4 regions of the Mesorhizobium sp. B1-1-1 genome follow, and region 1 is predicted to be linked to each of the others. Evidence: predicted binding sites of a transcription regulator. Region 1 holds the regulator's gene; each other region holds the start of a gene.
The links. Region 1 encodes LexA, which represses DNA repair genes until DNA is damaged. Its sites were predicted from a motif close to TGTTCNNNNTGTGTTCNG; they were not measured.

Region 2: the regulator LexA is predicted to act here: its motif matches at 3,215-3,232, upstream of parE (DNA topoisomerase IV subunit B).
Region 3: the regulator LexA is predicted to act here: its motif matches at 6,266-6,283, upstream of FJ986_RS29060 (helicase-related protein).
Region 4: the regulator LexA is predicted to act here: its motif matches at 3,475-3,492, upstream of dinB (DNA polymerase IV).

Annotation. Positions count from the first base shown of each region.
Region 1 is NZ_VFWW01000006.1:197,619-205,216, forward strand. Features, by position in the region: gene gltX (glutamate--tRNA ligase) at 1-1,408, opposite strand, end outside; gene FJ986_RS14080 (ComEC/Rec2 family competence protein) at 1,512-3,962, shown strand; gene lexA (transcriptional repressor LexA) at 3,956-4,699, opposite strand; gene FJ986_RS14090 (TetR/AcrR family transcriptional regulator C-terminal domain-containing protein) at 5,168-5,845, shown strand; gene kynU (kynureninase) at 5,842-7,089, shown strand; gene kynA (tryptophan 2,3-dioxygenase) at 7,153-7,598, opposite strand, start outside.
Region 2 is NZ_VFWW01000011.1:267,849-275,446, reverse strand. Features, by position in the region: gene FJ986_RS23775 (response regulator) at 1-339, opposite strand, end outside; gene FJ986_RS23770 (hypothetical protein) at 364-633, opposite strand; gene FJ986_RS23765 (type II and III secretion system protein family protein) at 638-2,023, opposite strand; gene cpaB (Flp pilus assembly protein CpaB) at 2,140-3,066, opposite strand; gene parE (DNA topoisomerase IV subunit B) at 3,302-5,362, shown strand; gene FJ986_RS23750 (FUSC family protein) at 5,401-7,467, shown strand; gene FJ986_RS23745 (HEPN domain-containing protein) at 7,475-7,598, opposite strand, start outside.
Region 3 is NZ_VFWW01000019.1:57,348-64,945, forward strand. Features, by position in the region: gene FJ986_RS29040 (patatin-like phospholipase family protein) at 1-763, shown strand, start outside; gene FJ986_RS29045 (CarD family transcriptional regulator) at 865-1,446, opposite strand; gene fdxA (ferredoxin FdxA) at 1,814-2,152, opposite strand; gene FJ986_RS29055 (RNA-binding S4 domain-containing protein) at 2,357-2,740, opposite strand; gene FJ986_RS29060 (helicase-related protein) at 2,767-6,099, opposite strand; gene phbB (acetoacetyl-CoA reductase) at 6,817-7,542, opposite strand.
Region 4 is NZ_VFWW01000005.1:97,361-104,958, forward strand. Features, by position in the region: gene FJ986_RS11255 (hypothetical protein) at 1-132, shown strand, start outside; gene FJ986_RS11265 (methylated-DNA--[protein]-cysteine S-methyltransferase) at 418-963, shown strand; gene FJ986_RS11270 (2OG-Fe(II) oxygenase) at 960-1,703, shown strand; gene FJ986_RS11275 (dihydrofolate reductase family protein) at 1,854-2,441, opposite strand; gene FJ986_RS11280 (helix-turn-helix domain-containing protein) at 2,582-2,998, shown strand; gene FJ986_RS11285 (hypothetical protein) at 3,143-3,379, opposite strand; gene dinB (DNA polymerase IV) at 3,521-4,762, shown strand; gene FJ986_RS11295 (sterol desaturase family protein) at 4,810-5,343, opposite strand; gene FJ986_RS11300 (Gfo/Idh/MocA family oxidoreductase) at 5,623-6,807, opposite strand; gene FJ986_RS11305 (MurR/RpiR family transcriptional regulator) at 7,139-7,598, shown strand, end outside.

The DNA.
Region 1 (7,598 bases):
CGATGCGCGCCAGGCTCTCCTCGCGACCAAGCACGGCTAGAACGTCGAAGACGCCGGGCGAGGTGCTCTTGCCGGTCAAGGCGGCGCGCAAGGGCTGGGCGACGGCGCCGAGCTTGTAGCCGCCGGCCGTCGCATAGTCGCGGATCGCGGCTTCAGTCGAGGCCGCCGTCCAGTCGCCTGAAACCGCCTCGAGGGCGTCGTGAGCGCCACGCAGGACCTTGCGCGCATCGTCATTGAGCAGCAGGGCTGCCTTCTCGTCGATCGGCAGTGGCCGCGCGGCAAACAGGAAGGCGGCGCCATCGACAAGCTCGACCAGCGTCTTGGCGCGCTCCTTCAGCCCCGGCAACGCTGCCAGCAACTGTGCCCTGTTCCGGTCGTCGAGGCGTGCGGCCATTGCCGGGCCGCCCTCGAGATAGGGCAAGGTGGCGATGAAGATGTCGAACAGCTCGGCATCGCCCATGCGGCGCATGTGGACGCCGTTTAGCGCCTCCAGCTTGGCGAAATCGAAGCGGGCGGCGCCCTTGTTCACATCGCCGATATCGAACCAGGCGATCATGTCCTGGATCGACATGATCTCGTCGTCGCCGTGGCTCCAGCCGAGCCGAGCCAGATAGTTCAACAGCGCTTCGGGCAGGTAGCCCATGGCGCGGTAGGCCTCCACGCCCAGCGCGCCGTGCCGCTTCGACAGCTTGGCGCCGTCGGCGCCGTGGATCAGCGGTATGTGCGACATTGAAGGCACATCCCAGCCCATGGCGTTGTAGATCACGGTCTGGCGGGCGGCATTGGTCAGGTGGTCGTCGCCACGGATGATGTGGGTGACGCCCATGTCGTGGTCGTCAACGACGACGGCATGCATGTAGGTCGGATTGCCGTCCGAGCGCAGGATGATGAAGTCGTCCAGATCCTTGTTGGGAAAGCGCACGTCGCCCTGGACACGGTCATGCACCACCGTCTCGCCTTTGGTCGGCGCCTTGATGCGGATCGCGCCCTTGACGCCAGGAGGCGCCTGCGAAGGGTCGCGGTCACGCCAGCTTCCGTCATAGCGCGGCGGCAGGCCCTTGACCCGCGCCGCGTCGCGCATTGCCTCAAGCTCGGCAGGGGTCTCGTAGCTGTAGTAAGCCTTGCCCATGCGCACCAGCTCCTCGGCCACCTCGCGATGGCGCGGCGCGCGCTCGAACTGCGAGACGGCGTCGCCGTCCCAGGTGAGGCCGAGCCAAGTCAGTCCTTCGAGAATGGCTGCTGTCGCCGCATCGGTGGAGCGCTCGCGGTCGGTGTCCTCGATGCGCAGCAGCATCGTACCGCCGGTGTGCTTGGCGTAGAGCCAGTTGAAGAGCGCCGTACGCGCGCCGCCGATGTGCAGGTAGCCGGTGGGCGAGGGGGCAAAACGGGTGACAACCTTGTCGGACATACAACTCTCGGGAAACGTCTGGAGCGGGGTGCGGATCACACGCACTTTCGCGCGTCGCGCGTTCATGTAGCATAGGGTGTCGAGGGCGCAAGGGGCAGACCCGATGGCTGGAGCGGGCCGGGGCGCGGAGGAAGGCGAGGACGTCGTTGCCGGCGTCAGCGAACGCTCTCTTTTTGCCATGCCCGCGCCCGCCTCATTGCCGCTGGCGTTGCCGCCCCTACAGCAGCCGGGCAAGTCGCCGCCGGCGGATGTTTCCACGCCGCCCGGCATTCCCGCAGCCGGCGCGGCCGTGCGTCTGCGCCGTGAGTTCGGCCGTGCTTCATGGCCTCGTCTGCGCAACGGCGTGGCCAGAGCGTCCGAGCTCGAACTCGATCGGGGCATAGGCTTCCTGCTCGTCCCGGTGTTCCTGGCATGCGGATCGATTGCGTATTTTTCGTTGGCGGCGGAGCCGGGCTTTGCCAAGCCTGTCGCGGTCGCGATCCTGATGTCGCTGTGCGCGCTCGTTTCACGCTCATGGCCGAAAACGCATCTGTGCTTCATGGCGGCGCTGTTGTGCGCGCTCGGCATGCTCGCCGGCAAAGTCGAGACGTGGCGGGCGGGAACGCGGATGCTGGGCTCGGAAATCTCCACGCAAATCACCGGCCGCGTCGTTTCGGTCGACCAGATGGAGACCGGGCGCATCCGGCTGACCATCGATGTGACATCGACCGCGCGGCCGAAACTACTCTACGCGCCGGAGCGCGTTCGCCTTTCGGCACGCAAGGTGCCGGCTGAAGTGACGGCCGGTTCGCTCGTGAGCGGCTATGCCAGGCTGTTGCCGCCGACCGGACCGGTGCGGCCGGACAGCTACGACTTTTCCTTCGACAGCTACTTCGCCGGCATAGGCGCCAGCGGCTTCTTTCTCGGCAACCCCAAAATCGTCTCAGCCGATGACAGGCCGCTGTGGGCCGCCCTTTCAGCCGCCATCGAGAGTGCTCGCGAAAGCATTGCCGACCATATCAGGGGCAGCATCGGCGGTGCCGAGGGCGAGATCGCCGCGGCGCTGATCGTGGGTGTGCGCGCCGGGATTCCCGACGAGATCAATGAAGCGATGCGACGCACCGGCATCTACCACATCATCTCAATTTCCGGGCTGCACATGGCGCTGGTCGCCGGCACGGTCATGGGTCTGCTGCGTGGCGGCTTCGCGCTGTTCCCGAATTTTTCCTCCCGCCGGCCGGTCAAGAAATACGCGGCCGCGGCGGCACTTTTCTCGATCGCCGCCTACCTCGTCATTTCGGGCGTCGTTGTCGCCGCCGAACGCAGCTTCATCATGCTGGCGGTGATGCTGATCGCCGTTCTGTTCGATCGGGCGGCACTCACCATGCGCAATCTGGCTATTTCGGCGATCGCCGTCATCGTGGTGTCGCCGCACGAGGTGGTAGGGCCGAGCTTCCAGATGTCGTTCGCCGCCACCGCGGCCCTGGTCGGCGCCTATGCCGGCTGGTCGGATCGCAAAGCCGACAAAGCGCGGACCCCGCCGCCGCAACGGACCTTGCCTGGCCTGCTGACGCGAAAATTGCTGCTGGCGACAGGTGGGCTGGCGATGACCTCGATTATCGCGGGAAGCGCCACGGCGCTTTTCGCCATCTGGCATTTCCAGCGCGTGTCGCCGCTCAGCCTGTTCGCCAATCTTGCCGTCATGCCGATCGTTTCTGTCGTGATGTTCCTTGCGGTTGCCAGCGCGCTGCTGATGCCGTTCGGGTTCGATGGACCATCCCTTTATCTGATGGGCAAGGGACTGGCCGCGATGATCGCCATATCAGGATGGATCTCGCAACGCTCGCCGGTCGACGCGGTCGGGTTGATTTCGCAGCAATCCGTCCTTCTGGTGGCGATCGCCCTGGTCATCGCGACGATGGCCACGACATGGCTGCGGCTGGCGGCACTTCCCTTCGCGCTCGCCGGCCTGTTGACCGTCTCGGACACGCGCACGCCGGACGTGCTGATTTCGGAGGATGCCCGCCTGGTGGCGTTGCCGATCGGCGGCGGCGAGCTCGCGATCAACCGGGCGCGCCCGAACGAATTCACCGTCGATAATTGGAAACGCGCGCTGAAGTCCGAAACCATCGTTGCGCCGGAACTGTTCGACAGCGGAGACCGACAGTTCGACATCTTCGATCCCGCGCAACTTCCGGCGGGAGCGCCTTTCTATTGCTTCACGGGCCTGTGCATGGCCCGGCATACCTCGGGGGCGATCATCGCGCAGGTGGAGGATCGCAAGGACGCCTGGAGGGCCTGCTCCTATGCGGATCTGATCGTCATCAACGACCCCGCGGGCTACGACCCCTGCCACAATCCGCTGGTTCTCGTCATCACCAAGCGGCAGCTCGCTCGTAAGGGAAGTGCCGCCGTCTTCTTCGACCGGCAATCGGCGACGGCACCGGCACGGGTCAGCTTTGCCGTCGACAGGCCATATCGGCCTTGGCACGAACAGCGAAAATTCTCACGCGAGGCAAGGGGACTGCCGCCTTACCGTAAACCCGAAAAGCCCACCGCCGACCCCGCTCAGTAGCGCCTGATCAGGCCGACCAGCTTGCCCTGCACCTTGACCCTGTCCGGTCCGAAAATACGTGTTTCATAGGCCGGATTGGCAGCCTCGAGCGCAATCGAAGCACCCTTTCGGCGGAAGCGCTTAAGCGTTGCTTCCTCCTCGTCCACCAGGGCCACGATGATCTCGCCGGGACTTGCGGTGTCGGCATTGCGGATGATGACCGTGTCGCCGTCGAAAATGCCGGCCTCGATCATCGAATCGCCCTTGACCTCCAGCGCATAGTGTTCGCCGCCCATGATCATGTCAGGCGGCACTGAAATGGAATGCGTCTGATGCTGGATGGCGTCGATCGGCACACCCGCTGCGATGCGACCCATGACCGGGATCGACACCGCTGAAACCGCATCGTCGTCATTGCCGACAGCGGGCAGACGCGAAGACGTCGCCGGCTTGATCTGCCGGCTAGGGCTGCTGCCCTGTCCGAGGCTGCCCTGGATGACGCTCGGGGAGAACTTCTTTGCCGCGTTAAGACCCGGCGCGATCGAGTCCGGCAGGCGCAGCACCTCCAGCGCGCGCGCCCGGTTGGGCAGGCGGCGAATGAAGCCGCGCTCCTCCAACGCCGTGATCAGCCGATGAATTCCCGACTTGGAGGCGAGGTCCAGCGCTTCCTTCATCTCGTCGAAGGACGGCGGAATGCCGCTTTCCTTCAGCCGTTCATGGATGAACATCAAGAGTTCATGTTGCTTGCGCGTGAGCATGGCGGCCCCCAAAGGCATTGCACGAAGGGTCTGGAACCAGAATCAGAAAACAAACCCAGAACAAACACTATCTGTTCCAGTTGTGTTCCGCAACCATTTAAAGTTTAATGAATTTGTTAAGGCGACGGAAACGAAATGCCCTCCCGCAGCCAGCATCCTGCCAGCGCGGTCCGTCGTCAATGCGCTCCCGGGCCCTTTGAAACTATTTTGGTTAATGGCCTGTGGCCCGACCGGTCTCCACTCTTGGCACAAGCCTGCAAGCTGGGTGACCGGCAAGGTGCGGGGTGCGTTTGGGCGGATTAGAAACCCCTGCGGCTCGTGAACGAAACGAAACCAAAATGCCAACTTCCTGCCGGAAAACGACGAGGCACCACCACTGGTCGCGATGGGCTGCGTTCGCTCGCTCCTTGCTTCCCGTTCGCTTGACGAAACCGTATAATAATGTACGGTTTTCGAAGAGGAACACCAATGACCACGCCGAAGCAGGCCGCGCGACGCGAACGGATAGAGGAGGCCGCCTATGCGGTGCTCCGGGAAACCGGCTACAAGAGCGCCTCCCTGCTTGCTATCGCCAAGCGGGCATCGGCCTCGAACGAAACCCTCTACAACTGGTACGGCAACAAGCAGACCCTGTTTCGATCCTTGATCGAAGCCAATGCGGGAGAGGCAAGGAAGCTGCTGGAGGACGCCCTTCACCAGGCGCGCGATCCGCTCAAAACCCTGAACTTGCTCGGGCCAGTCCTGCTGACCCTCGTGACGGGCGACAAGGCGGTGGCGCTCAATCGCGCCGCGGCCGGCGACGTCAACGATACAGGCACGCTTGGCCAATCGATCGCGCAATTCGGCCGCAATACCATAATGCCGCTTGTTGGCGACCTGCTTCGAACCGCAAGTCGGGCCGGCCTGATCGCCTGTGACGATCCTGCCGAAGCCGCCGACATCTACATCAGTCTTTTGATCGGCGATCTCCAGGTTCGCCGGATCGTTGGGGTGCTCGAGGAACTGCCTCGGGCGGAAATCGAGCAAAGATCGAACCGGGCGTTCACCCTGTTCTTGCGCCTCTATGCGGCCAGCCCTTGCCCGGGCGGCAAAACAGCCGGCCCGTTTCCAGGGCGCTCTTCTCACCGAGGAACATCGCGACCATGAGCAAAATTCCCGATCTCGCAGCGATCGAGGCAATGGACACCGCGGATCCGCTGCGTGCCATGCGTGACCGCTTCACCTTGCCCCAGGGGGTGATCTATCTCGACGGCAATTCGCTGGGCGCCGCTTCGCCCGCCGTGTTCGGCGAGCTGCAGAAGGCCGCCACGCAGGAGTGGGCGCAGGATCTCATCCGCGCCTGGAACACCGCCGGCTGGTTCGACATGCCGGTCGAACTCGGCGACCAACTCGGGCGCCTGATCGGGGCCGCCGCCGGCCAGACGGTGGTCTGCGATACCACCTCGATCAACATCTACAAGGTGCTGCATGCGGCACTCGGGATGCGGCCGGACAGGTCAGTCATCGTCGCCGAGGGGGACAGCTTTCCGACCGATCTCTATATGGCCGAAGGCGTTGCCTCGACGCGGCCGGGCACGGTGCTGCGGCTCGAGGGTGTCGATGCGCCGACCATAGAAGAACTGATCGACGAGCGGGTCGCGGTCATCCTGGTCAACCACGTCAACTACAAATCCGGGCAGTTGCGCGACATGGCCGCGCTGACGCGGACGGCACATGATGCCGGCGCGCTGATCGTCTGGGATCTCTGCCATACCGCCGGCGCCTTGCCGGTCGAGCTCGACCGTTCGAACGCCGATTTCGCCGTCGGCTGCACCTACAAATATCTCAATGGAGGCCCAGGTGCCCCGGCCTTCATCTACGCGGCCGAGCGCCACCATGGCGATGTCCGCCAGCCGCTCAGCGGCTGGTGGGGCCATGCGCGGCCTTTCGCCTTCGAACAGGGTTTTGCTGCCGGCACAGGCATCCGCCGGTTTCTCTGCGGCACGCAGCCTGTGCTGTCGATGCGCGCGCTCAAAGGGGCCCTCGATGTCTGGAACGACGTCGACATGGCAGAGGTGCGCAGGAAGAGCATCGCATTGACCGATCTGTTCATCCAGCTCGTCGAGGCAAAATGCGGCGCCTACGGCCTCGAACTCGAAGGCCCGCGCGACGGCAATGAGCGCGGCAGCCAGGTGTCGTTCCTCCACCCGCATGGCTATCAGGTGATGCGGGCCTTGATCGAGCGCGGCGTGATCGGCGATTTTCGCGCGCCATCCACGATTCGCTTCGGCTTTACGCCGCTTTATGTCGGCTATGTCGATGTCTGGCAGGCTGTCGAGGTGCTGGAAGACATTTTGCGCACGGACGCGTGGCAGGAGGCGCGTTTCGCCGTCAAGGCGGCGGTGACTTAAGAGCCTGTCGCTCAGAAAAGCGCAGCGGGTTCGGGATAACGATATGCAGTCGGCAAAGCTACGTCAGAGCCGGGTGCGGACCTTCCACAGCTCCGGGAACAACTCCACCTCCAGCATCTTCTTCAGGTAGGACGCGCCCGATGTGCCGCCGGTGCCGCGCTTCATACCGATGATGCGCTCGACCGTGGTGACGTGGTTGAAGCGCCAACGGCGGAAATAATCCTCGAAATCGACCAGCTTCTCGGCGAGTTCGTAGAACATCCAGTAGCGCTGCGGGTCGCGGTAGATGATCTGCCAGGCGACAAGGACCTCTTCGTTCTCGGTCCGCGTTTCGCGCCAGTCCGTACGCCTTGCGTCGGCACCGATGTCGAAGCCGTTACGGGCGAGCAGCAGCAGCGCCTCGTCGTAGAGCGACGGTTGCGCCAGGATCGCCTCCAGTTTCTCGCTGAGGTCCGGCCGGTGCTTGTGCGGTCCGAGCATTGCGAGATTGCGGTTGCCGGCCATGAACT
Region 2 (7,598 bases), on a different contig from region 1:
GATCGGCTTGACCAGGAAATCCGCGACCTTGAGCTGCACGAGGATGCGCGCGGCGGCGGCGTTGAATTCCTGGGTGACGACCACGACCGGCGCCTTGCCTTCCAGCCGACGCATGACGCGTTGCAGCGCATCGATCTCCTCAAGCTTCGCTGCGTCCATATCGACGATGATCGCGCCGAGATCGGCCTCCTGGACCTCGCCGCGAAGTTCGGTGATGTTCTTTTCCACCGTCGAGAGCTGGATGATCTCCGAGGCGGCAAACGCCGTCCGGGTGTCCTGCGCGAAGGTTCTGTCCGTCGATATGAGCAGGATTTTCCTGGTCTTGATGCGGTTTGCCATTACTTGTCAGCCTATGATCTCGGATCAATTGTCGGCGCTGGCTTGCGATGCCTTGGCGCTGGCCGCCTGCTCGGCGGTGGCGGGTTCCGTGCTGCCGCGCTGGGCAGGCACGAGAAGCCTGGTGTTCTGGACGCCGTATTTCCAGGGATCAACCATCTGCATGACGGTGTTGGCGGCCTGGGCATCCCCGGCGCCGCTCGTCACGCCTTCGCTGCGCACATAATCGTCGCTCGTGCAGCCGGCGGTGAAGCCGGCAAGCAGCAAGGCGACGCTCGAGCTCAAGACCAGACGCATGGCTTCAGTCCTTCGGCAGGTCGAGGAAATGCCCGACTTTGGTGGCGGGAGCGGCACGCGCGGCGCTGCCGTCAGCCAGCGCCAATGCGCGATTGGTGTCCGACGCCCTCACCTCCTCGGTGTTGTTGAGAAAATAGTCGACATTGCTGGCAGGCTGCGTGCCATCGGTCGGCTCGGCCATTTTCTTCGATGGATCCACCGGCTTGACCAGGTAAGGCGTGACGATGATCACCAGGTCCGTCTCGCGCCGCTGGTAGGATTTCGACGAGAACAGGGCCCCGAGCACAGGCATCTTGCCGAGGCCCGGTATGCGCGAGGTGGTGATGTCGTTCTGCGACTGCAGCAGCCCCGCGATCATGAAGCTCTGGCCGTTCTTCAGGTCGACCGACGTCCTGGCGCGGCGCACGATGAAGCCGGGCACCGAGATGCTGCCGATATTGTAGGAAGCCGACGCGTCGATCGAGGAGACTTCCGGCGCGATGTCGAGGCTGACCAGCCCGTCCTTCAGAACGGTGGGCGTGAAATCCAGGCTGACGCCGTACTTCTTGTAGCTGACGGAAATCTTGCCGTTGTCTTCGGAAACCGGGATCGGAAACTCGCCGCCGGCCAGGAAGCTCGCCGTCTCGCCGGACCGGGCGATCAGGTTCGGCTCGGCCAGCCGACGAGCCAGGCCGCGCTCTTCCAGTGCCTTGATGGCGATGTCGATGGAAACGCCGTTCGACAGCAGCTTGCCGATGATCTCGCCGGTCCCCGCCGGCTCAATGGTGCCGGGAGCAATCGTAACGTCGCGTCCGCCCATGCCATAAGCGAAATTGGCACTGTATTTGGCGCCGAGATCCTGCCCCGCCTGGCGGTTGATCTCGACGAAGCGGACATTGAGCTGGACCTGCTGCGAGGACGAGATGTTGACCGAATTGATCACCTCCTCATTGCCGGAGAAGCGGGTGGCGATCTTGTTTGCCTTTTCGGCGGCGACCGCGTCATCCGCCTCGCCCGACAGCACGACGCGGCCATTGGCGGAGCCGACCTTGATCTTGGCGTCCGGCACGCTGGCGCGGATGGTGTCGGCCAACTGGTCGGTATCGAGCGTCACTTCGATGTCTACGGTGCCGACGAGCTGCTTGTTCTCGTCGAACAGCGCAATGCCAGTGGTGCCGAGATTGTTGCCCAGCACATAGAAGGATTTGTCGGTCAACGGGTTGACGTTGGCGATCTCCGGATCGCCGATGACGATCTGGTAGAAGGCCGCGCTCGTCATGATCGTCTTTGGCTTGCCCTTGGCGACCTTGATCGAGGCGTTCTTGGTCGCCGAGACATAGACGATGTCGTTGTCCGCCCTGGCCGGGCCGGCGAAGATGCCGGCCGCCGCCATCGTCACCGCCATCGCCATCGCCTGCGCGACGTGCAACCGGCCTGTCGTTCGATATTGAAGTTGCCTGAACATTGTTCCCGTCCCGTCCGGTCCCCACCGGTCCTGCTCTGGTTCCACTCAGGAACCTGATATTCCTATTTCTGGTCCCGCGCAGGAACCTGATATTCCTCGGCCGTCGTTCCACGCGTCACGATGACCGTCTTGAATTTCGGCTTCTCAGGCTCCTTTGCCATGGCGTCGAACAGCGAGCCGGCCGCGGCCTGCGCCTTGCCCGCCACCGATCCGCCAAAGGAGGAGATGGTGGTGACACCGTCCTTGCCCTCGCCGCCCTCGCTGGCGGAGCGAAGCGACAGCGACAGCGTGCCGACAGTGCGGGCCAGCGCCACTTTCTGCGCGCCTTCGGTGGTCACCTCGATGGTTATGGAATTGGCCACCTGCGGCGTCGTTTGGCGCTCGTCGGCGCCCTGCCCGACGCTCAGCACCTTCGCGTCGGCAACGACGATCTCTGAGGTGATGGTCGAACCGGCGGCGCCTTGCGCATTCTTGGCCACTTCCTGGATTTCGCCGGCATCGCGCGTCAGCACGACATCGACCCGGTCGCCCGGCGTGACGAAGCCGCCGACGCCCGCGATCTCGTCGGTGCGGATGGTGACGGCCCGCATGCCGGGCGTCAGCATGTTGGAGAGCGTGGCGCGGCCATTCGGGCCGGACAGCTTTGTAAGCAGCACCGGTTCGTTGACCTCGATCGGCGACAGCACCACGCGGTTGCCGTCCCCGAGCAGTCCATCGATGGTGGCGAAGGCGCCCTGCGGCAGCGAATCCTGCGGCCACGGAATTTCGCTGAGTTTCGCGCGGTCGAGATCCATGCCGTACCGCAACGGTGCATTCGCCACCACGATGGTCTTGAATTCGACCGTCGGCGCGGCGGGCGCCGCGATCGACGCGGTTTTCTCCTCGGCGTCGGCCCTGGCCTGGCGCTTGACCCAGAAATCCGCGGCAAAGATCGAGATCGCGCCGAAAACGGCGGCGATGCCGATCATCGTTATGGCCTTGCCCCTCACGCCCAAACCCCTGATGCCCGTAGTTTCTTGTTATGTTGGCTCACGCTAGGCGGCATTGTTAAAGAATCAGGAATCTTCTCGCTGGCTATCCGCCTGATTTCCGCCGGCTTGGTTATCGAATGGTTTTAGGATAAGAGGGGGTTAATCCCCGAACGTAACAGGAACCTCCGTCGCTTGGCGCTGAAAAGCGTGGCAGTATCGGCGGGTGATTCGCAGCTTGGGCTCTATGGCAGGCATGGACGACAACAACGATCTTTTCGGCAATCTGGAGAAGCAGCCGCAACCGGTTCGCACACCGGCGCGTCCGGCCGATCCGCTGGTGCAGGCGGCAGCCAAGCGTCCGGCGGCGGCGTCTCGTGACGGCTCAGAGGGCTACAGCGCCGCCGATATCGAGGTACTCGAAGGCCTGGAGCCGGTGCGGCGCCGTCCGGGCATGTATATTGGCGGCACCGACGACAAGGCCATGCACCATCTGTTCGCCGAGGTCATCGACAACTCGATGGACGAGGCGGTTGCCGGCCATGCCACATTCATCGATGTCGAGCTTTCGGCTGACGGCTTTCTCACCGTCACCGACAATGGCCGCGGCATTCCCGTCGATCCGCATCCGAAGTTCAAGAAGCCGGCGCTCGAAGTGATCATGACGACGCTGCATTCGGGCGGTAAGTTCGATAGCAAGGTCTATGAAACCTCGGGCGGCCTGCACGGCGTCGGCGTCTCCGTGGTCAATGCGCTGTCGGATCATCTCGAAGTCGAAGTCGCGCGCGGACGGCAACTTTACCGGCAGCGCTTCTCGCGCGGCATTCCGGTCAGCGGCCTCGAGCATCTTGGCGAAGTTCACAACCGGCGCGGCACCAGGACCCGTTTCCACCCCGACGAGCAGATCTTCGGCAAGGGCGCCGCGTTCGAACCGGCGCGGCTCTACCGCATGACGCGCTCGAAAGCCTATCTGTTCGGCGGCGTCGAAATCCGCTGGACCTGCGATCCCTCCCTGATCAAGGAAAAGGACACCACTCCGGCCAAGGCCGAATTCCATTTTCCCGGCGGCCTCAAGGACTATCTGAAAGCGTCGCTTGGCGACGAATTCCAGGTGACGCGCGAAATCTTCGCCGGCAAGAGCGACAGGCAAGGCGGCCATGGCTCGCTGGAATGGGCAGTGACCTGGTTCGGCGGCGACGGCTTCATCAACTCCTACTGCAACACCATCCCGACCGGCGAAGGTGGCACCCACGAGGCCGGCTTCCGCAACGTCTTGACGCGCGGCCTGCGCGCCTATGCCGACCTCGTCGGCAACAAGCGCGCCTCGATCGTCACGTCGGAGGATGTCATGATCTCGGCGGCGGGCATGCTGTCGGTGTTCATCCGCGAGCCTGAATTCGTCGGCCAGACCAAGGACAGGCTGGCGACGATCGAGGCGATCCGCATAGTCGAGACGGCGATCCGCGACCCGTTCGACCATTGGCTGGCCGACAATCCGCAGGAAGCGTCGAAGCTGCTCGAATGGGTTATCGCACGCGCCGACGAGCGGGTACGACGCCGCCAGGAAAAGGAAGTGTCGCGCAAGAGTGCGGTGCGCAAGCTGCGCCTGCCGGGCAAGCTTGCCGATTGCACGCAGAATGCGGCCGCCGGCGCCGAACTCTTCATCGTCGAAGGCGATTCGGCCGGCGGCTCTGCCAAGCAGGCGCGCGACCGCGCCAGCCAGGCGGTGCTGCCGCTGCGCGGCAAGATTCTCAACGTCGCCAGCGCCGGCAACGACAAGCTGGCCGCCAACCAGCAGATTTCCGATCTGATCCAGGCGCTTGGTTGCGGCACGCGGTCGAAATACCGCGACGAGGATCTTCGCTACGACCGCGTCATCATCATGACCGACGCCGACGTCGACGGCGCTCACATCGCCTCGCTGCTGATCACCTTCTTCTACCAGGAGATGCCGAACCTGGTTCGCGGCGGACATCTCTATCTGGCGGTGCCGCCGCTCTACTCGATCCGGCAGGGCGGCAAGGTCGCTTATGCGCGTGACGACGCGCACAAGGACGAATTGCTGCGCACCGAGTTCACCGGGCGCGGCAAGGTCGAGATCGGTCGCTTCAAGGGCCTGGGCGAAATGATGGCCGCGCAGCTCAAGGAGACCACAATGGACCCGAGGAAGCGTACGCTGCTCCGGGTCGATGTGATCGATGCCGAGGCCGCCACCAAGGACGCGATCGATGCGCTGATGGGCACCAAGCCGGAGGCTCGTTTTCGGTTCATCCAGGAACGCGCCGAATTCGCGGAAACGGAAGTGCTGGATATCTGAGCGCAGGCCGGTCGATCAAGGCTTGCGGAGACGCGCGTGTGAGCTGGCAACGGCTGAAAGACTATTTCGAAGCGGCTCTTGCCGGGCTGACACAGCCGACCCGGTCGGACTGGATCTTCGCCTTGCGCACGGTCTCGGCCGGCCTGATCGCGCTTATGGCCGCCTACGCCCTCAAGCTCGATCACCCGCAATGGGCGATGATGACGGTGTTCATCGTTGCCCAGCCGGTCGCCGGCATGGTGTTGGCGAAAGGCTTTTATCGGTTGCTCGGCACGCTGGCGGGCGGTGTTGCCGCAATTGCCATCGCCACTGTCTTCGGCACGAATCCCTGGGTGCTGGTGACGGTGCTTGCCCTATGGATCGGCCTCTGCACCTTCGTCTCGTCGCTGCTGCGTAACCCGGAAGCCTACGGGGCGGCGCTGGCCGGCTATACCGCGATGATCATCGGCTTGCCGGCGTTTGGCCAGCCGCATCTCGTCGTCGACCTCGCGGTCGCGCGCTGTGCCGAGATCGTACTCGGCATTGTCTGCGCCGGCCTGACCAGTCGGCTGATCCTGCCCAAATTGGCCAGCGAGGCCATCATCTCGCGGCTGAAGCGCAGCATTCTCGACCTTGCCACCTATGCCGGCGGCGCCTTTTCCGGTGGCGACACGGCAATGCTTTCCGGCCTGCACCGGAAGCTGGTCGCCGACACCCAGACGCTCGCCGAGATGCGCGCCTATGCCAGGCTGGAGGCCCCGAGCTTCGCGCCGCGCGCCCATCCGGTCCGGCGCACCATCGGACAACTGCTTTCAGCCCTGTCCGCGGCCCGCGCGCTGCATTCACACGCCGCACCGAAGAACGCGGCGCTCATTCCGGTGCGCTCGGAGCTGCAAGCCCTCGTCACTGAAATGGCGGCGACGCCGGGCGCGCTCGACGACACGGCGCCCTGGCTGGCACGGCTCGACGCGATCGGCGCCAAAGCGACGCAGATGCCCGACGCCTTGGCCGACCAGGACGGCGACAGAGTCGGCACCGTCACCCGGCTCACCATCGCCGCCGATTTCGCCGAAGCGCTGAAGCAGACGCTGCGCGGTCTCGATGCCTTGCGTGCGCCCGTCACGCGGCCTTCACGCGAACGCAGCCCCCCGGCGCTGGTTGTACATCGCGACTATCACGGGGCGAGCCGCAACGCGATCCGCGCGGCACTTGCAACGCTGCTGGTCGCCGCTTTCTGGCTGACGATGAGATGGTCGGAAGCCGCCGGCACGGTCATTCTGGTCGCCGTCGTGTCGAGCTTGTTTGCCGCCCGCCCCGATCCGGTGCGGGTAGCCTGGGGGTTCTTCCAGGGAACGCTGTTGGCTCTGCCCTTTGCCTTTCTCGTCGGCCAGATCGCGCTTCCCGTTTTTCCTGGTTTCGGCTGGTTCATGCTGTTCGTCGTACCGATCCTGGTGCCGGCGGCGCTCGCCATGGCCAATCCCCGCTATGTCGGCGTGGCGACGGCCTTCGCCATCAATTTTCTTGCTTTCCTCAGCCCGCACCAGGCGATGACCTACGACCCGGGCCCGTTCTTCGCCGGCTCGGCCTCGATCCTGGTCGGCATCCTTTTGGCAATCGGCGTCTTCATCATCGTGCTGCCCGCCGACCCATGGCTCGCGGCGCACCGCATCGTGCGGGCCATGCGCGAGGATCTGGCGCGGCTTTGCCTGCACGAGCGCGTGCCGCGGCGTTCAGCCTTCGAGAGCCTCGCCTATGACCGCATCAACCAGCTGATGCCGCTGGTCCAGACCAGCGGCAGGAAGGGTGAAGCGGTTCTGGGCGGCAGTGTCGCCGCCGTCACCGTCGGTCTGGAGATCCTGCGGCTGCGTGCCGCGCAGCAGGCGCACGCCGTTCCGGCCGAGACGTCGCTTTCGATCGCCAACTTCCTGCGTGGACTGGCACGCGAACTGCTCTTCCGCGCCCCGGGCGACCCGCAGACAGCCACCATTGCCGTCGCCCGGCAGTATGCCGCCGGCATCGCCCAGCGAAACGCCACTGGTGAAATGCTCCAGATTGCGGCGTCACTACGGATTGTCGCGGCGGCGATGGAGGATTTTCCGGATTTTTTTTCCAGGGGCAGAGCTTAGGCGAACCTCAACGCGGTTTGGACCTGCGCATGGGCGTCACTGCTTGGGCGGGCTTTGCATCATCGGCAAGATCGACTTTGAAGTGCCCCGCGGCCCGCGAGATAAGGGCTGCGATATCGTCGATGGCTTTC
Region 3 (7,598 bases), on a different contig from region 1:
TGCGGCAGTGCAGGTGCGCAGCGGCATACCGCCGGGCGAGCTGCTGGCCGCGGTGCTGTCCCCGCTGCCGGTTCAACCGGCCGGACCGAGCCGTCAACCGCCGTTGCCGCCGATGGATAGTGTATTCGAGCGGATGCGTTCCATTTCCGCCGCCGCTACCTCGGCAGCCGATCTGCAACGGGCGATGGGCGCATTCGGATTGGAGAGCGATGTCAAATTCGGACCTGAAGTGGCCAAACAGCGGCGCGCGCTGGTCGCCGCCAGATTGCCTCGCCATGAATGGCCGGAAAGGCCGATGATCGTGGTGGCCGTCGACGCGCTTACCGGTGAACTGGCTGCGTTCGACCGCGATTCCGGCGTCGATCTGGTTGACGCGGCCACCGCGAGCACCGCGCTGCCCGGTGCGGGGCCTACGCACAGCATCAATGGCGTCCGCTACATCTCCGGTGGCGTGCGCTCCGCCGATAATGCCGACCTTGCCTCGGGCTATGCGAACGTGATCGTGCTCTCGCCGTTCAGCGGACGGAGCGGGCCGCTACCGGAAGGCCAGTTCGAGGGCCTGCGCAGACCGCCGGGCGCGGACCTTGCAAGCGAGGTCGAAGCCCTGCTCCAGCAGGGCAGCCGGGTGGTGGTGATCACGCCTGACGTCGATTCCCGCGCCGCAATGGGCACCAACCAGATGGATCTGGCGACCCGCATCCCCGCGGCCCGTGCCGGTTTCGCCCAAGGCAAGAAGGAAGCGACCCGCCTAACGTTCCTGTGACGATTGCACGCCGAGGGCGTGCACCAACTTTCCAAATATTGCCTGCAACAAAAAACCCGGCGCAAGACCGGGTTTTTCAAAAACTCAAAAGGCGCAAGGCCTCAGGCAGCTTCTTCCTGCTCGGCTTCCTCATTGTCGGCCTTGGCGCCGCGCTTAGGGCCCTTGTTGAGATTGACCTCGATCAAACGCACGGCTTCGGTTTCCGACATGCGGTTGACAGCGGCGATCTCGCGGGCCATGCGGTCGAGCGCGGCTTCGTAGAGCTGGCGTTCGGAATAGGACTGCTCCGGCTGGTTGTCGGCGCGGTAGAGGTCGCGAACAACTTCCGAGATCGAGATCAGGTCGCCGGAATTGATCTTGGCATCATATTCCTGCGCGCGACGCGACCACATGGTGCGCTTGACGCGGGCGCGGCCTTGCACGACCTTCAGGGCGCGTTCGACATAATCCTCTTCCGACAGCTTGCGCATGCCGATCGAGGTTGCCTTGGCGACCGGCACCTTGAGGCGCATCTTGTCCTTCTGGAAATCGATGACGAACAGTTCCAGCTTGTGCCCGGCCACTTCCTGCTCGTCGATCGAGACGATCTGGCCGACACCATGCGCCGGATAGACGATGTACTCGCCGGTCTTGAAACCGTGACGTGCAGCGGTGGACTTCTTCTGCGGGGTGATCGTTGCCATTACGCCCTGAACTCCTTGTTGTGGGCCGGCGGCGGTGCCGGCTGAACTCGCGCGATCGGGTTACCGATCATTAGCCGCACAACAGATGAACCCACCGGAAAAGCCGGGACCGGCAAACCGCACGATTGCGATCGCCTGGCCCAGATCGCTCTGGTCCGATATGGGATTTTCACCTTTCAGTGATTTGGGGCGTTAGCGCCATAAATCGACGTTGTGTCACCGGCATGTTTCGCTCATGTAACACAAAAAGTCGGAAGAATCAAGGTTTTGCTGCATAAGCGAAGGCCACAGGTTCACGCCGCCTGTCAAGGCGGTTAATAGGCCGTACCTCTTACGCCGCGTCATGCCGGTTGAAACGGCAGCGCTGTCAGTCGCCTTCTCCGGGTTCAGCCGAGAAATATTTCTCGAACTTGCCGGCCTCGCCATCGAAGGCCTTGGCGTCGGCCGGCGGCTCCTTCTTGGCGGTGATATTAGGCCATTTCTCAGCGTATTCGGTGTTTATCTGCAGCCATTTGTCGAGGCCCGACTCAGTATCGGGCTTGATCGCGTCGGCGGGGCATTCCGGTTCGCAGACACCGCAGTCAATGCACTCGTCGGGATGGATGACGAGCATGTTCTCGCCCTCGTAGAAACAGTCGACCGGACAGACCTCGATGCAGTCCATATATTTGCATTTGATGCAATTGTCGGTCACGACATAGGTCATCGATCTGCTCCGGGACGTCCCGTTTTTGTTGGCTTTTTCCGTGAGGTAACGCCTTTGGCGCCCGCTTGCAAGGGCGGCCATTCCGGCCATGCCGGCATTGCCGGAATGGAATTCCAACGGCTCGGCAATGGCGGGCATCGGTCATGTGCTCGGACCGTTGTGTCGGCGGCGTGGAAGAACATACATGCCTCCGTACACCGGCGGTCAGTCGTCGCCAAGCAAGCGGTCGGTCTCGCGGCGCTCCTTCTTCGTGGGGCGGCCGCTTCCGGCCTCGCGCAGCCCTGGGATCGCGTCGGGAGGCGCCTCGCCCGTCGGTGCGGCAGGCGGCGACATGTCTTCGTAGAGCGTGCGTGCCTCCACGGCGGGGCCGCGCCGGCTTCCCGCATCGAGCACCTTCCAGATGAAGATGCGCCGCTCCAGCGTGATGGTCAGGACGTCGCCAGGCTTGACCAGGTCGGAGGCCTGCGCTGCTTTGTCGCGATTGATGCGCACCCGGCCGGCCACGACCAGTTTGGCGGCCAGCGAGCGCGATTTCACCGCGCGCGAGAAGAACAGCCATTTGTCGATACGCTGGCGGTCGGTGGCCATCGGGGCGACCATCGGATCCTGTGCGGCTATTTCTTCAGCTGGTCGCGCAACGCGGCGAGCTTGGCGAAGGGAGAGTCGGGATCGAAGCGCGCCGGGCGCTCCTCGCGCGGTTTTGCCTGAAACGAGGGTTTGCCGCCTTGCGGGCCGCCCTTGCCTTCCGGCCTGCCGCCCGGCCGGCCCTCACGGCGGTCAGAACGCTCGCCCTGCGGCTTTCCCTCCCGCCGTTCCCCGCCTTCGCCTTGCGGCCTGGGCTTGAACTTCGAGCGATCGAAACGCGGCTTGCCGGCGCCATCGCGGCGCCCTTCATGGGCGGGCCGGGTGCCGGGCTGGCCGACAGCGGCATCCGCCGGGGCATCGGAGCGCGCCGCCTGGCCGTTGCGCGGCCGGGCGCGGTTCTCGTGGTGACGGTGACGAGGCCGCTGGTCGAAGCGGCCCTGCCGCCACAACAGGATCGGCTTAGGCTCTTCGGCTTCCGCAGCGGGCACGCCGGCTTCATCCTGTCCCTGTTGGGGAGCGTCGGCGCTGTCACCCCCCTCGCTTCGCTCCGCGACCTCCCCCGTCGAGGGGGAGGCGAGAGCGTCGGCGCTTTCGGCGGCAGAAGTCTCAGGCACGGCTTCTGCTACAGGCGCAAGCTCTTGCGTAGCTTCGGCTGGAACTTCGGGTTGTTCTTCCGCAACAGTTTCGGCCGCTTCCGCAATGGGTTCAGCAGGAATTTCGACGGCGGTCTGGGCAGTCGCAGTTTGCGGATCTTCCGCCGATGTCTCCTCAGGCGTGTCCATCGCTGCCGCCTCCGCCGCCTTGGCCTGCTCGGCGCGCGCGGCCTCTTCCGCTGCCAGCTTGGCCGCCACGGCTTCCCGGGCGGCATTGTCCTGCGCTTCCAGCCGTGCCTTGACTTCGGCCGCCGGCTTCGGCTCGGCACGGTAGCCAAGACCTTTCAGGATTTCTTCCATGTCATCGGCCGTGGCGCCGAGAATCGACATCATCGGCGGCGTCACCATGAAAGACTGGCCGTCATAGGCGCCATCCGGACGCTGGCCGAGGCCGGGCTTCCAGTTGGTCGCCGGGCGGATCAGGTCGGCCAGCCGTTCCAGAATGTCGATGCGCACGGCGCGGCGGCCGAGATTGCGGTAGCCGGCAAGCTTGTAGAAGGCCTTGTCGAAAGCCGGATCGATGACCACCGAGGTGCGGCCCGATGCCAGCGCATGGACGACGTCGCCGAAGCCGGGCTTGTCCTTGCCGTCGTTTTTCAGCGCCCACAGCAACGTCACCAATCCCGCGGGCGCCGGCTTGATCAGCGCCGGCACGAAGACATGATAGGCGCCGAAGCGCACGCCCAGCCGGCGCAATGCCGCGCGGCCTTCCTGGTCGAGCGACTTCATCTCCTCGGCGATGTCGCGGCGATTGATAAGACCGAAATTCTCGACCAGCTGGAAGGCGATGCCGCGGCCGATACCCGATATCTGCTCGGCACTCTTCAAATCGACCAGCGGCTTCAGCAGGGATTCGATCTGGAAATTGACGAAGCGCTCGGCACGCGCCGCGACCTTGTCACGCGCTGGGCCGGTCAGCTGTTCATCGGCCAAAAGCACCAGGCGCGGCTTCAGCGCGTCCTCGCCGGCAACAAGCGTGCCGATCGGCGCGCCGATCCAGCGCAGCGTGCCGTCGGAACCCAGCGCGATGTCGCCATTGGCGCAGGCGCCGAAGCGTTCGGCGCGTGCCTCGAACTCCGCCGCCAGCGCCTTCTGGGCGGCCGCGCGCACGGCCTTGGCGTCTTCGCCGCCAGCGCTCTGATCGGCGGTGAAACGGAACCCCTGCAACTCGCCGACATGGTGGCCTTCGACGAGGACGGTTCCGGTTGGGCTTATTTCGGCTTCAGGCATGGTATTTTCTCTAAGGCGCCGCATGAGGACGGAAGTCCTGCGGTCTACGAAGCGTTTCGTCAACCGCTCATGCAGCGCATCCGACAATCTGTCTTCGATTTCGCGCGTCTTTTCCTGCCAGTGTGCCTGATCGGCCAGCCAGCCGGGCCGGTTCGACACGAATGTCCAGGTGCGGATCTGGGCGATGCGATGCGACAGCGTATCGATGTCGCCCTCGGTGGTGTCGGCGCGACGCACCTGCTCGGCCATGTAATTCTCGTCGACATGGCCATGCCTGGCGAGGTCCATGTAGATCGACGCAATGAGGTCGGCGTGCTGGGCCGGCGCTATCTTGCGGTAGTCGGGGAGCGCGCAGGCGTCCCACAGCAGCGCGACGCGCCTTGCGTCGGTGGCGAGCGCCCTGATGTCCTCGTCACGCGACAGGTGCTCAAGCGCCTGCGCATCGACTGCCGGCAGCGCACGGGTCAGGCCCTCCACCGGGGCATTGGTCTCGATCGAGCGCTTCAGCGCGTCGAGGCTGGCGAAATTGAAACGCGCTGTGCGCCACTGCAGAACCTTCACGGGGTCGAAGTCGTGGCTTTCGATCTTCTTGACCAATTCCTCGTCCAGCGGGTCGACCTGGCCGGTGACGCCAAAGGTGCCGTCGCGCAGGTGCCGGCCGGCGCGCCCGGCGATCTGGCCAAGTTCGGCCGCCGTCAGGTTGCGATACTGATAGCCGTCGAACTTGCGGTTCTGGGCGAAGGCGACATGGTCGAGATCGAGGTTAAGGCCCATGCCGATGGCATCGGTGGCGACGAGATAATCGACGTCGCCCGACTGAAACAGCGCCACCTGGGCGTTGCGGGTGCGGGGCGAGAGCGCGCCAAGCACGACGGCCGCACCGCCCTGCTGGCGCCGGATCAGTTCGGCGATGGCATAGACCTCGTCGGCGGAGAAGGCGACGATCGCTGTGCGCCGGGGCAAGCGGGTCAGCTTCTTCGAACCGGCATAGGCCAGATGTGACAGCCGCGGTCGTGTCACCACCGAGACGCCTTTCAACAGGCGCTGCAAGATGCCGTGCATGGTGGCGGCGCCGAGCAGCAGCGTCTCCTGGCGGCCGCGCAGATGCAGGATGCGGTCGGTGAAGATGTGGCCGCGCTCGAGGTCCCCGGCAAGCTGCACCTCGTCGATGGCGACGAAGGCGGCATCGGTCTCGCGCGGCATGGCTTCGACGGTACAGACCGAATATCTGGCGCCTGGCGGCTGGATCTTCTCCTCGCCGGTGATGAGCGCCACCTTGTGGGCACCGACCTTTTCGCAGACGCGGGTATAGACCTCTCGCGCCAAGAGCCTGAGCGGCAGGCCGATGATGCCGCTTTCATGCGCCACCATGCGCTCGATGGCGAGATGGGTCTTGCCTGTGTTGGTCGGCCCAAGCACGGCAGTCACGTCGCGACCCGACAGGATCAGCGGCTCGGTGGGTTTCGGATGGATGTTCATCGCTCGGAAATAAGGCTTTCTGGCCTCTCATTGTCGGGAGCACGCCTCGGGTGGCGCGTATGACAGGCGACACATAGGGATTTCAGGCGCGAAGCGAAAGCGGAATGTTCCGCTGGCGGTTCGAAGTCACCTCCGTCGAGCTTCGGTTCGGCTGCTGATTAAGGGTTGGAACGAGTCTGGAACGAATCGGCGACGAATCGCTGACTCGCCCGGATTCAGGTTTTGTTCACGGCTAGATGTGGAGTTTTGGCTGATGATCCTTACCACATGCTGAATCACGGAATTGGCCCGTTTCATGCTAGGCGAGAGCCGCCGTTAACTTTCGCTGGCAAAGCCGTGTGGCAGCCCGCCTTGCTTCATCCAAGCTTATGAAATTGTTGAACTTTCTTAATAGAAATTAACAGTTTGATAGGCGATTGCAACTGCTCTCGTTAACATTGCGGCCAAACATGGAACGAAAGGGCGACGAATCGGCGATGTCGGGATTTTCCCTGTTTGTTCACGACAAGATGTAGTGTTACGCACAGGTTTTCCACCGACAATGCACAGCTTATCCAGGCAGTTTTGCACAATACCCGCTGCCGCGATTAACCTTTGCGTGCCGGATTGGAACAGCAGGCCGACAGCCGTCATCGGACGGCGTCACGGACATCCGAAGCGGATGGCGAACGAGCCCTCCTTCAATCGGCACCGGGAAGCCGGCAGCCCGGCGAGACCTCAGGCGAAGTACTGGCCGCCATTGGCGGTGATGGTCGATCCCGTGATGAAGCCGGCGTCCTCGGAGGCGAGGAAGACGACGCAGCGCGCGATCTCCTCCGGCTCGCCGAGGCGCCCGACCGGGATTAGCGGGATGATGCGTTCGTTGAGCACCTTCTCATCGATCGCCCGGACCATTTCGGTGGCGATATAGCCTGGGCAGATGATGTTGACGGTGATGCCCGCGCGGGCTCCTTCCTGGGCCAGAGCCTTCGAGAAACCGATGTCGCCGGCCTTGGCCGCGGAGTAGTTGACCTGGCCGGCCTGGCCCTTCTGGCCATTGATGGAGGAGATGGTGATGACGCGGCCGAACTTGCGGTCGCGCATGCCGCTCCACAGCGGATGCGTCATGTTGAAAACGCCGGAGAGATTGGTGTCGATGACCTCCTTCCACTGCTCACGCGTCAGCTTGTGGAACATGGCGTCGCGCGTGATGCCGGCATTGTTGACCAGCACCGCGACCGGGCCCAGATCGGCCTCGACCTGCTTGATGCCGGCGGCGCAGGCGTCGTAGTCGGCGACCGACCATTTGTAGGTCTTGATGCCGGTTGTGGCCGTGAACTTGCTCGCCGCCTCATCATTGCCGGCGTAGTTGGCGGCAACCGAATAGCCGGCTTCCTTCAGCGCCATCGATATTGCCGCGCCGATGCCGCGCGATCCGCCCGTGACGATTGCAACCTTGGTCATGCGCTCCCTCCCTTTGGTTGGGAGAGTGAACAGGGAGTAGCGAATGACGAGCAGGG
Region 4 (7,598 bases), on a different contig from region 1:
GCTGCGCTCGGGGAGCTTGTCGAGAGCGGCAAGGCCGAGTGGAGCCGTGGCGCGACCGGCGAGATCGAACTGCGGCTGTTATCAGGCGAGGTTTTTTTGCTTGGCAAGGTTGCTGTCATTCGTATCGCATAAATCAGCGCTCTACGGCGCCCCCCTCTGTCCTGCCGGACATCTCCCCCACTTGGGGGGAGATTGGCTGTCACAACCGCCTTCGCCAATCTACGACGTTGCAGGAATGAGTGGGGCGCCGAAATTGCCAATCTCCCCCCTCGTGGGGGAGATGTCCGGCAGGACAGAGGGGGGCGCCGTAGGGTACTTACCTCCGCACCGTTCCGGAAATTGAATTTGAAAGCAAGCATCGGAGTGAGGAACGGAAGGCACGCGGCTAGGGTTCAGGCACACAGAAGGAGTGAAGCAATGAACCTCATGCAAACCCACACGCCGGCGACAGCCTCCGGCGCCGACACCATCACCTACGCCATCGCCCAATCCGCGATCGGCAAAATCCTCGCCGCGCGCGGTTCCCTCGGCGTCTGCGCCATCCTGATCGACTCCGACGCCGAGGCGCTGGCGCAGGATCTCGCCAGCCGCTTCCCCGGCAGGATGCTGGTCGAGGACGAGACCGCCTTGCAAGGCGATCTTGCGGCGATAACGCGTTTCATCGAAACGCCCGCCGCCGGCCTGGACCTGCCGCTCGACATCAGCCACGGCACGCCGTTCCAGCAAAAAGTTTGGGGCGAGCTTCGCAGCATCCGCCGCGGCGCAACCATCACCTACGCCGCCCTTGCCCAGCGTCTCGGCCAACCGAACGGCGCCCGCGCCGTGGCGACGGCCTGCGCCGCTAACGCGATCGCGCTCGGCATTCCCTGCCACCGCGTCGTCCGCGCCGACGGCACGCCCTCCGGCTACCGCTGGGGCACTGAGCGCAAGCACGCTTTGCTCGACAAAGAGGCCGCAATATGAACGCCCATGCCAAGGTTGCGGCATCGGTGGTGAAAGCCGCCGAGGAACGCGTTGCCGCTTACGACTGGCCAGCCCTAGCCGCCGAACTCGACGGCTTCGGCTGTGCGGTGATGGAAAAGCTGCTCACGCCGCAGGAGTGCCGACAACTCGCCGGGCTCTATCCGCATGAAGAACATTTCCGCAGCCATATCCACATGGCCAGGCACGGCTTCGGCAAGGGCGAATACCGCTATTTCCGCTACCCCTTGCCAGACCTGATCGGCGGGCTGCGCACGGCGCTCTATCCCAGGCTCGCCGAGGTCGCCAACCGGTGGAACGAACGCATGGGCATCGCCACGCGCTATCCCGAAACGCATGCCGCCTTTCTCAAGCAGTGCCACGCCGCCGGCCAGGTCAGGCCGACGCCACTTCTGCTGCAATATGTGCCCGGCGACTTCAACTGCCTGCACCAGGACCTCTATGGCGACCTCGCTTTTCCGGTGCAGGTGGCGGTTCTGCTTTCAGAACCCGGCGAGGATTTCACCGGCGGCGAGTTCGCCCTGACCGAACAGCGGCCGCGCATGCAGAGCCGGGTGGAAGTGGTGCCCTTGCGCCAGGGCGATGCCGTCTCCTTCGCCGTCCACAATCGGCCGGTGCAGGGCACCAAGGGCAATTACCGCGTCAATCTGCGCCACGGCGTCAGCCGCCTGCGCTCGGGCATGCGGCACACGGTGGGCATCATTTTTCATGATGCGAAGTGAATTGGTGAGGCCAAGGTGTTGACCAAGAGTACATCGAGGCGCGTGTTCCCTTCGCCCCTGGGGCTAAGGCACAACCGCGCTTGGTGCTGCATCGCCGACTGCCATGCCCAAGCTCAACGGCAGGCATGATATCAGTGCAATGCCTTTCGATTAGCCGGCCGGCGCGTAGCGGCTCACCACCATGCCGCTCGCATAGGATTTCGAGCCGAGCAGCCGCAGCCTGCCGAACCCGCCTTGGTCGAAGATGCGGCGGCCGGCGCCCAGCACGGCCGGGTTGATGAACAGCTGGAACTCGTCGACCAGCCTGGCCGCGATCAGCGCCGAGGCGAAGCCGGCGCCGCCGAACACCGCGATGTCGCCGCCCTCACCCCTCTTCAGCAAGTCGACCTCCCGCGGCAGGTCGCCGCTGACCACTGTCGTGCCCTCCCATCGCGAGGCCTTGAGCCTGTCGCTCGGCACCACCTTCCTCGCCTCGACGATGCGCTGGGCGAAAGCATAGAACGGGTCGCGCGGATATCTCTTCGCCGCATTGCCCCAATGGGTAAGGTAGCCTTCCTCGGCCATCTTGCGGCTCAAGAGGATGGTATCGATGCCGGCGAAGACGGCGTTGAAGTCCCGCTTCAGCTCCTCGTCCCAGGCGCTGTCGTCGCCCCATTCCCAGAGCTGCCAGCGATGATCCCCGGCGGCGCCGACAAAACCGTCGACCGACATCTGCATCTGGAGGATCAGCTTTTTCATTATGGTTCTCCCAGTCAAGGGCCGAGCGGCTCGTTTTACCCGTCCGGCCGGCACGGTTGCCGATGGTTTACATTTGGAACTATTGACCTGAGATGAAAATGATGTCAATAGTAAAGCGATTTAAAAATGGAACCATACACATGTCGACACGGGACCGGTCTGGCTGCCCCATCAACCTGTCGCTCGAACTGCTCGGCGACCGCTGGACGCTGCTCATCATCCGCGACCTAGTCTTCGCCGGAAAAAAGCACTTTCGCGAATTCCTGCAATCCGATGAGGGCATTTCCTCGCGTACGCTGGCCGAGCGCCTCCAGACATTGCAGGACGAAGGCATCCTCACCCGCAGCGGTGATCCCACGCATGGGCTGAAGGCGATCTATCGCCTGACCGAGGCCGGCATCGACCTTTTGCCCGTGCTGGCCACGCTCGGCGCCTGGGGCAGCAAGCACCGCAAGGCCGACGATGATCTGGCAAGGATCGCCGATAAGCTCGCTGCCGACGGCGAGCCGGCGCTGGAGCGCCTCAAGCAGGCGCTGCGGGCGGAGCATCTCGGTTGATGGATGTCGCCAAGGTGGCCTCGGGGACAACGACCCGCACAGGCAACGCGCGTTAGAAAGTGCGTCACGGCCCTCTGTTCGGAATAGCGCAAAAACAAGCGATTGGAACGGTTGCGTGATGCATTGCAGCACGCCGGCGACGAGCTATGGCGTGCGCAATATGTCGGCGCCCGCCTGCTCATCGAACAGCACGGCGCAGCCGCACTGCAGCGCGACTTCACTCAGCGCATTCGCGACTGTTTCGTCGGCCGAGACGAAATCGCCGGTCAGCACCCGCAATTCCTCCACGGCCTTGGCCATCGAAACCAGCCGCCCCGCGGCGCGGTCGGTCGAGCAGGCGTTGACGACGCAAACCAGATCGATCATTTCAAAGTTGCCCATGCCAGCCTCCGCACGCAGCGCCCTTCGGCCGTCAACGCGATTGTGAGCGACAATGTTCCGGCGGATCGCGACCTCGCTTGACAGCGAGCAATGTTTGTTCTCTTTATGTTCCATACTCTACAACGTCGCGAGGAACCGGGGATGGAGCCCACCATCCTGCATGCCGATCTCGACGCTTTCTACGCCTCGGTCGAGCAGCTTCTCGACCCCTCGCTGCGCGGCAAGCCGGTCGCGGTCGGCGGCGGCGTCGTGCTCGCCGCCTCCTACGAAGCCCGCGCCTTCGGCGTGCGCGGCGGCATGCCGGGGCGCAAGGCGCGCGAGCTCTGCCCGCAGTTGATTTTCGTCGGCGGAAATTTCCGCGACTACCAGCGGCTCGGCGACGCCGCGATGAAGGTGCTCGACGATTTCACGCCGCTGGTCGAGCGCATCTCCATCGACGAGGCCTTCGCCGATGTCGCCGGTTGCACGCATCTGTTCGGCCAGCCGCGGGAGATCGCCTCGACCATTCGCCGCCGCGTGCGAAGCGAACTCGGCCTGCCGATCTCGATCGGCGTGGCGCGCACCAAGCACCTGGCCAAGATCGCCTCGCAGGTGGCCAAGCCCGATGGGCTGGTGGTGGTCGAGCCCGGCACCGAGATCGCCTTCCTGCATGACCTGCCGGTCTCCCTGATGTGGGGCGTCGGCCCGGCGACCAGCGCGCGGCTGGCCGAGATCGGCGTCCAGACAATCGGCGAACTGGCCAGGACGCACAGCGGCGCGCTGGCGCGGCTGCTCGGCCCTGCCGCCGGCGAAAAGCTTGCCGCCTTGTCGTGGAACCGCGATCCGCGCAAATTGGAAACACGTCGCCGCGCCCATTCGGCCGGTGCCCAGTCGGCGCTTGGCCGCAAGCCGGCACTGGAATGCGTCTACATCCCCGTCCTGCTGCATCTGGCCGACCGGGTCGCCAGCCGGCTGCGCGCCAAGGCGCGCCCCGGCCGCACGGTGACGGTGCGCGTGCGCTTCGCCGACCTCAGCGCCGTCACCCGCTCGATCACGCTCGACCAGCCGATCTCGGCGACGGTGATGCTGGCCGAGATCGCGACAGACCTGGTGCGGGGCGTGCTTGCCGATCATCCGCATGACAGGACGATTTCGCTGCTGGCGATCTCGGTCTCGCATCTGGAGGAAAGTGCCGAATTGCAGCTCGAACTGCCGCTCGGCCTCGCCGACGAAAAGCGCCGCCCCGGCACCAGGAAGGGCCTCGCACGCTTCGGCGCCGACCGCGCCATCGACAAGATCCGCGAGCGCTTCGGCAAACAGGCCGTCGGCTACGGCACCGTGGCGCTGGAGGCGGCCCGCTCCGTGCCCGACGAGTTCAGGGAATTGGCGCAGAAGGAATTGTAAGCGGGAATGGCTGTCTGCGCTCCTCGAATGGCGCACACCAGTTGGCTTCAGAGCCGCATCGTGCCGAAGACCCGATCCCAGAACAGCGACGTCACGCCGAAATTGACATTTTCGTCGACATGATGATGCAGCGCGTGGCGGCGCTTCAGCGTGTAGAGATAGCTCGGATGAGTGGGATGCCAGTGATGGATCACATGGTGGATGCTGACGTACCATAGGTAGCCCAGCATCAGCCCGCAGCTCGCCGCGCTGGCGACCGCGAAATCCGAGACCATCCATACGGGAAAGAACGCGACAAGCGCATGCACGCCGAGGCTGAGCCAGGTCGGCGTGCCCACCGGACTGCGCTCCTCGACATGATGGCGGGCGTGCAGATCCCTGATCCAGGGAATGTGGTGAAGGACGAAGCGGTGCATGACGTATTCGATCAGCGTCCACAGACAAAGGCACGCCAGCGCCGTCGCCAGCCAGCCTGGCGCGCTCTCTTCGCCGGCCTCGATAAGCCCGGCCACAGCCAGCAGGGCGATCGCCAGGGGGTAAACCACGAAGTCGCTGTAGTATCCAATGAGACCGAGTTCCATCGGAGCAAGCCTTCAACGCCGAAGAAGCGACAGATTGCCGAATGCGCGGGCGGGGAGCAACGCGGATGCGCCTGACATAGCGTCGCAATCACCTCGCGCAAGGTCGGCGGCAACGATTTGGAAGCCAGTCAACCGGCTGTTGCCTTCGAAACCAGCCTCGCAACGAGCTGAAAAATGGCGGAACACAGCGCGGTCCCGAATGGACGGCCAACTCTTGATCGCCGTCAACCGCGCGGCACCGTCGGGCGTGGCCGCGATGTCACATTGGATGGCACACCCTCACCCGAACCTTGCCGCCGTCCACGCCCCGTCAGCCGCGTTCGACTCCACCGCCGCGGCGACGAACTTCACGCCGCGCGCGCCGTCGACCACATCGGGCACCTGCGCCGCCCGGGCCGCATCGACGGCGGCGCCCGAACGATGCGCGCGGATGATGTCGGCGGCGTCGCGGTAGAAATTGGCGAAGGCCTCGATATAGCCTTCGGGATGAGCGGCCGGCATGCGCGACACGCGCCGGCTTTCCTGCGTCGAGCCATGGCCGCCGCGCACGAGCGTGCGGCTTTCCTCGCCATATCTGGAGAAGCGCAGTTCCTCGGGCCGCGTGCCCGACCATTCAAGCCCCGCCCTGTCGCCATAGATGCGCACGGAGAGATCATTATAGTGGCCGGGCGACGTCTGGCTGGCCAGGATCGTGCCGCGTGCCCCGCCCGCCCAGCGCACCAGCACATGCGCGTTGTCATCGAGCCGCCGTCCCGGCACGGCGGTGAACAGGTCGGCCGACACCGTCTCGGCCTCGCGGCCGCTGATGAAACTCGCCAGGTTGAAGGCATGCACGCCGATATCGGCCAGCACCGCCGACTGGCCGGCGCGCGCCGGGTCGGTGCGCCATTCCGCCTGTTTCTGGCCGTCGGCATCGATCGGCCTGGTCAGCCAGTCCTGGATATAGGCGCCGTGCACGGAGACGATGCGGCCGAGTTCGCCCGCCGCCACCATCTCGCGCGCCTGGCGCACCATGGCGTAGCCGGTGTTGTTGAGGGTGACGACGAAGCGGCGATTTTTCTCCCGCGTCAGCGCCACCAGGGCTTGCGCCTCGCCCAGCGTCGTCGACAGCGGCTTGTCGCAGATCACATCGATGCCGGCTTCCAGAAAGGCTGTCGCGACCGGCGCGTGCAGATGGTTGGGCGTGACGATGACGACCGCCTCGATGCCGTCCGGGCGCGCCGCCTCTGCCTTGGCCATCATGCGGTAATCGGCATAGCTGCGCTCCGGCGCGATGCCGATCTCGGCGGCCGAGGCGGCGGCGTTCCCGGGGTCGGACGACAGCGCTCCGGCCACCAGCGCGATCTGGTCGTCGAGCCGCATGGCGAGGCGATGCACCGCGCCGATGAAGGCGCCCTGCCCGCCTCCCACCATGCCGACGCGCAAACGCTTGCCCGCCGATCCGTCCGATGTCGCATAGACCATGTTTGTCTCCTCCGATTTAAGGATGTTAAGCCAGCACCCACCGTCGAGTTCTGTAGCGCCCCCCTCTGTCCTGCCGGACATCTCCCCCACAGGTGGGGAGATTGGCAGCGTCGACCGCGACGCCTTTCATGCAACGCTGGCAATTTGGCGAAAGCCGGCGTGACATCCCATCTCCCCCCTTGTGGGGGAGATGTCCGGCAGGACAGAGGGGGGCGCCATAGGGTGCTATGTTGAATGCATCGAACTTCTTCGCTGCAGAACAGCTACCACCCTCGAACAGGATTTCCAATTTTCATATTGTAAAACGATCGTATCGCGCTAGCCTGAAATCATGAGCGGGGCGCGCAAATCATCCGGACCCTCCAGCGCCGACGAGGCGGCGACCCGCAAGCGCGGGCGCTCGCTGGCGGCGCTCGGCTATATCAAGCCGCAGACTTACGAGGAGCTGCGCGCGGTGCTGTCGTCGGGCACGGTCCATTTCCCCAAGCGGCTGCGCCAGGTCGCGATCTTCCTGTGGCAGCATCCGAGCGACGTCGCGCTCGGCACCATCGCACAGGTGGCCGCGCAGGCAGGGGTGCAGCCTTCGACGCTGGTGCGCTTCGCGCAGATCTTCGGCTATGCCGGCTTTTCCGATTTCCAGGGCCTGTTCAAGGACCATGTCAAGGCGTCCTGGCCGGAAGGGCGCGGCCAGGAACGCACGCCGCGCGTATCCAATGCCGACCTGCATTTCCTGCGCGGCATGGTCGGCGCCTCGCAGGCCTCGCTCGGCCGCATCGAAACCGGCTTCGATA